One region of the Pseudoalteromonas sp. Of7M-16 genome, then DNA from elsewhere that is predicted to be linked to it. Evidence: predicted binding sites of a transcription regulator. Region 1 holds the regulator's gene; the other holds the start of a gene.
The links. Region 1 encodes ArgR, which controls arginine synthesis, uptake and breakdown. Its sites were predicted from a motif close to ANTGAATANNTATTCANT; they were not measured.
Positions count from the first base shown of each region.

Region 2: argC (N-acetyl-gamma-glutamyl-phosphate reductase) is a predicted target of ArgR. The motif match lies at 1,165-1,182, and genes of this name have one in related genera.

Region 1 covers NZ_JAKRFY010000015.1:88,512-91,696, reverse strand. The annotation lists gene serA (phosphoglycerate dehydrogenase) at 1-42, shown strand, start outside; gene mdh (malate dehydrogenase) at 194-1,129, opposite strand; gene argR (transcriptional regulator ArgR) at 1,371-1,838, shown strand; gene MHN81_RS16030 (Dyp-type peroxidase) at 1,842-2,771, opposite strand; gene MHN81_RS16025 (ABC transporter ATP-binding protein) at 2,796-3,185, opposite strand, start outside.
Region 2 covers NZ_JAKRFY010000003.1:146,163-149,347, forward strand. The annotation lists gene argB (acetylglutamate kinase) at 1-64, opposite strand, end outside; gene argC (N-acetyl-gamma-glutamyl-phosphate reductase) at 61-1,068, opposite strand; gene argE (acetylornithine deacetylase) at 1,237-2,415, shown strand; gene MHN81_RS04400 (DUF3581 family protein) at 2,430-3,125, opposite strand.

The sequences.
Region 1 (3,185 bases):
AGTGCTGTTGAGGGTACGATAAGAGCACGTATCCTTCACTAATTAAAAACCTATATTTACTTAAAGAAAAGCCGGCAAGTTGTCGGTTTTTTTATGGGTGACCAAAGAGGCACTTGACCGTGTCACACCGGCTCACCAAAAACAAAAAAGCTGCTTAAGAAGCAGCTTTTATACTCAGCATGATAACTTGGCATTAAGCCATGAAATCAACACCTTCTTTGATGTCTTTTTCAAGCGTAGCAAGCATATCGTCTTTTGCTTTTTGCTCAAATGCACTTAGCTCACCGTAAGGTAGTAGCTCTTCTACACCATTTTTACCAAGGCGGATAGGCTGTGCGAAGAATTCTGCGTCGCCTGTGTTACCTTCAACATAAGCGTACTCAAATACGTTCTCTTCGCCTTGTAGACCTTTAACAAGTGAGAAACAAAAACGCGCTGCTGCTGCACCCATAGAAAGCGTTGCAGAACCACCACCCGCTTTAGCTTCAACAACTTCAGTACCTGCATTTTGGATACGTGTAGTAAGAGAAGCAACTTCTTCGTCAGTGAACTCAACACCTTCTACTTGAGAAAGTAGAGGTAGGATAGTAGTACCTGAGTGACCACCGATAACCGGCACTTTAACTTCAGAAACGTCTAGGCCTTTTAGCTCAGCGATGAAAGTTTCAGCACGGATAACATCAAGAGTTGTTACACCGAATACGCGTGCAGCATCATAAGTGCCTGCTTTTTTGAATACTTCACGTACAATTGGCACAGTGCCATTTACAGGGTTTGTGATGATGCCAACGAACGCTTTAGGACAGTTCTTTACGATACCTTCAGCTAGAGTTCTAACGATACTCGCGTTTACATTGAACAGATCCGCACGGTCCATGCCAGGCTTACGTGGCATACCAGCAGGGATCAATACAATATCAGCACCAGCTAGTGCTGGGTCTAAATCGTCTTTTCCGTAGCCAGCTACATTAACAGCTGTTGGGATGTGAGAAAGATCAACGGCAACACCAGGAACAACCGGTGCAACATCATATAGTGCTAGCTCAGAGCCCGCAGGTAAACCGTTTTTAAGCAGAAGTGACAACGCTTGACCGATACCACCAGCGGCACCTAATACAGCAACTTTCATTATAATTCTCCATATATTGAAGGTAAGAATTTAGTGTGCAGTAAAGATAATGAAAAGCGCGGGTAAAGACAAATTAATCCGCATTATTTTCGAGATTTTTTCGACTATAGTTGTAAACAAGACACAACTTGTTGCAATTTGTCTTTACGATACTCCATGAAAATAACTCCAGCGTGAAAATTTGGGTAACTGAGATGATTTGTGTAAAATCGGGCAACCAAAATTGAAAGAAGAGATGTATATGCAAGCGCAAGACAAACAAGAAGCCTTAGTGAAAGCCTTTAAAGCACTTTTAAGAGAGGAAAACTTCGGTTCTCAAGGCGAAATCGTTGATGCGCTAAAAGATCAAGGCTTTGACAATATCAGCCAAAGTAAAGTGTCTAGAATGCTGAGTAAATTTGGTGCAGTCCGAACAAGAAATGCCAAACAAGAAATGGTTTATTGCCTTCCTGCAGAAATGGGCGTACCTACAGCGAAGAGCCCCCTGCGACAGCTAGTCATTGACATCATGCACAATGAAATGATGATCATAATCAGAACCAGTCCTGGAGCCGCTCAGCTAATCGCTCGCTTGCTAGACTCTTTGGGCAGTGCAGACGGTGTACTTGGCACAATAGCTGGCGATGACACAATTTTCATTGCACCAGCAAAAGTCTCTGAGATAGATGCAACATTAGAAAAAGTAAAAACCTTATTTGATAATGTGTAAGGCCTAGTCATCACTCATGATTTGCGCCATCTCAGATAAAAACTGCAAAGATGGTGCAAAAAAAGAGGCCCCCATATCCGCTTCAGAGTAATCCAAAAGTGGATCGTAGCAATCATGCCCCGACAATAAGCCAAATCGACTCATCAATACGGTTTCAAATGCGTTACCATGGGCTGCACAACTTAGGTTGATACTGCCCTGCTCAAACACATCACCAAATGGCATACTTTGATCAAGCAATAATACCAGACCTTGTGCATCCTTAAGCTCAGCGCGACTTGCGTGACTAAATGCAACTCGGGGCTCAATTAAATTATTGTCTAAGCGCGTACGCCCCATCAATGCCTCTTGCTCAGCAATCGCGAGTTGCTGCCACCGCGCCAAATCGAACTTAACTCTTTGAATATGGATATAGCTGCCTTGATGATCCATGCCATTAGGGTTATCAACTAAAGCCACTTTGCGTTTAAAGCGACCATGAGGCGACTCACTGGCGTAAATAAAACCATTGAAGTTGCGGCCATCTAAAAAGCGAAACCCTCGGACATGAGCAACAAGCTCTACACTGCCTGAAAGCATGTGTAACACACTTTGAGCAAATAAATGATTTACATCTTCTCTATCAGAACGGATCACGTAAAGTAGATCAAATGGCTGGCTATGAATGAGATGATCTGCAGATTTAATATGCGGAAAACTCTTTAATTCAGGCGGAATAAACTCAGGGTATATATGCGGCCAGTACTGGGCGCCAATAGCAACAAAGCTACTCAGCATAGACTCTGAAAACCTGTCGCTCAACTCATCTTGGAGTCGCCCTGCCTGCGCAAGCGCCTCTCGTACAGCTTCATCTTGCCCTTCAAGTACATTGAAGAATAAATGTAAGCCATGCAAGTTTGCCTCTGCACAGATCCCCGATTGCGGCTGGGCCATACCTTTTCCCTATCGTTATTCGTTCTAAGAAAAGAAATTTACCGCATGAGGCTTAATTTTTAAAGAGATAGGTTTAGACAAATCTAAAGGGTTGTCAGCTGGCTTAGCAATTTCCAATTGCTGTCCTTGAAGCTCGATGGCGTATAAATATTCTGTGCCTACAAACCTTTCTTGATTTACTTTTATCTCACCACTGTCGGTATTGTATAATTCAATATGGCTCGGCCTAACAAAGATTTTCCCTTTATTTTGAGCATTTTGTTGTTGTGTTAAAGAGTCAACCAGTCCAAATTGAGTTTGGAAAGAGCCATTTCCAGAATGTGTCGCGTCCAGGTATATTCCTCGCCCTAAAAACTCTGCCACAATCTGATTCTTCGGTTGTTGAAATAGCTCGGTTGGACAACCTAGCTGCGC
Region 2 (3,185 bases), on a different contig from region 1:
GCTCTGTATTTAAAACCGCGCCGCCAATTTTAATAACCCAGGTTTTCTTAGCTAGTTTATTCATCCTTTTAACCCCAAAGTCGGTGTAAATTCACTGGCAATGTTCATACATTGAAGTGCTTGCCCTGCGGCCCCCTTAAGGAGGTTGTCAATTGCCACAACCACGATCAATTGCTGATCTTGTTGTTGCCAGCCAATATCAACATAAGGCGAGTTAGCAGCACCTTTGATAGACGGCAATTTGTCTCCTTTTAGTCTGATCAAAGGCTCATCAGCAATACATTGGAAAGCAGCTTCGACGTCATGTGGCGTGGTTCCCTCTTTCAACTGTACATAGATAGTTTCGAGGATCCCCCGTGAGAAATTGCCTAAATGGGGTGTGAATAAAACTGGGTGTCCTAAATATTGCGTTATTTCAGGGCCGTGGCGATGATTGAATAATCCATAAGGTGAGAGGGAGACTTCGCAAAAATGCGTCGTCAAAGATGCTTTTCTTCCTGCCCCAGTCACGCCGGAAACCGCGTTGATGATAATTTGCGCATCAGTTAATAAACCCGCATTTTTAAGCGGTTTTAGTGCGTTGAGTGCGGCGGTTGGATAACATCCTGCTACGGCAATCAGCTGAGCATCTTTAATCGCATGAGCATTCCACTCAGCCAAACCATATTGGGCTTCATCTAATAAGGCTTGGTGTGGATGCTCAAAGCCATAAAACTGTTGGTATTGAGACGCATCCGCTAAGCGAAAGCCTCCTGACAAATCAAAAACTTTAAGGCCTAGGTCGAGCAGTTTAGGAGCGAGGGAAACACTTACCTTGTGATCTGTGCACAAGCACACATACTCAGACTGCGCAGCGATCTGTACAAACGCTTGTTCTGTTAATGGTGCTAATTGTATATCCAACAGTCCTGCGTGCTCTGGATAAAGGTCACTGAGCAACTTACCTTTGTCTAAGCTTTGCTCTGACACATAGCAGCCAATCAAATTAAATTCAGGATGATTTGCTAGTAATTTGGCTAATTCTGCACCACTATATCCACTGGCGCCGATAATAGAAACATTTAACATCGATAACTCTTTTATAGTTGATTGATTGGGGAGTCAAACTTGCTATAGATGAAATGTTCTTCGCATCGCCCACCCCTAAGATAATTATTCTTTAAAAATGAATTGATATTCATACTAAACACATATAAATTTTTATGCAACATCTTTGAATAAATATTTTGGAGTATTATGTCTTTGCCCAATTTTCTCGATATGTATAAAAGGCTGATCGCCAATCCATCGGTTAGTGCCATCGATAAATCTTTAGACCTCAGCAATAAAGCAGTTATAGACGAACTTGCCAACTGGTGCCGAGAGCTGGACTTTGAGGTGGAGATCACTGAATTGACTCACTCCCCCGGCAAGTTCAATTTGCTAGCAAGGCGAGAACCGCTAGATAAAAATTTAAGTGAAGGCGGTTTGATGCTCGCAGGTCACACCGACACAGTGCCTTTCGATGATATACGATGGAACTCAGATCCTTTTGAATTAACAGAAAAAGATAATAAGCTGTTTGGCCTTGGTAGTATTGATATGAAGGGGTTTTTCGCATTTGTACTAAATGCCATTCGTCAGCTTGAACACAGCCAACAAACTACCCCACTAATGATCCTTGCCACCGCAGATGAAGAAACCACAATGGCGGGCGCTCAACAAGTTGCACAGCACACCTCACTTAAACCGAAGTATTGCGTCATCGGTGAACCAACCGATATGGTGCCAGTATTTACACACAAAGGGCATATGAGCAGCGCTATCCGTATTACCGGACGATCAGGCCACAGCTCAGATCCGGAAAAAGGGTTGAATGCCATTGAAATTATGCAGCAAGTGATTACACAGGTGTTGCAATTAAAAGAAGAGTTAAAGAATAAATATTCAGTTGAGCATTTTGCTGTACCACATCCAACTCTAAACCTAGGTCACATCCATGGCGGGGATAACGCCAATCGAATTTGTGGCTGCTGTGAGTTGCACATTGATATTCGTCCGCTGCCTGGGCTCAGTATTGTTGAATTAGAACAGATGTTACTTACTGCACTCAAGCCTATTAACGAACAATATCCGGGCAGCGTAGATGTCATTGATCTTCATGATCCAATTCCCGCGTTTAGCGGTAGAACCGATTCGGGACTCGTAAAGCTAGCAGAGAAGTTATCAAAACAAAAAGCTATTGCTGTCAATTACTGTACAGAAGCGCCCTTTTTGCAACAACTAGGGTGTGAAACCATAGTAATGGGTCCAGGCTCTATTGCCCAAGCCCACCAGCCTGATGAGCATTTGGCAATGGACAAGATCAAACCAAGCCAAGAGATCATTTTAAACTTGATCCAAACGTGTTGCTTCAATAAAGAAAAAGCCAGCTAATTGCTGGCTCTTTTTTATTTTAATGTTACTTTACGTTCATTGTAGTAATCGATGAGGTCATCAATTGCCTGCTGGCAATACTCTTTGATGCCAGAAACTAGCATGTGCTTTTCACCAAAGCCGACTTTCTCACCATTGCTGAGCAGTTCAAAACGTAAAATGATTTTCCCACGTTTACCTTCATAGCTAAACTCAGGATCTGCAGCCTCAAGTGTCACTTCTTCAATGTCCAGCGTATCTAAATGGATCGACATAGATTCATAGATAACCATAGGGCGTGCCGGGTTTATCATTACCTCTTGTTGACCCATTAAAGGAATGATTACATGTGGGAATGCCTTACCAGAAAAAGCCACATAGTTCTTGATTAAACTCTCGACCAATTGAGCACATTGTTTACTTTGACCTGAGCGCTTCACTGAAAGCATGGTTTTTTCATTTGAAATAATATCAAACGCATCACTGCCTTCAGGAAACTCTAATTGAGAGGTTTCGTCTACCATCCCAGCAAATGTAAAGTGCATATTTTCACTCACACCGTATTTATCAAGTACCAATGAAAATAGTAAATCACCAGGAACACAGAACTTTTTTGCGTCTATATCGTGCAAAGGGTTAAAGTCATCTGCCACTTGCTTGGCAAATTGGCTACCTTGTTCACGGCTGATCACGAGTTTATTGGTTTCTTGTTGATAGTAAGGTGTAAGCATAGTTAACTTCTTTCTTGCATGAAAATCGCGCTATATTAGCAGAAAATAAGCACAGAGAGG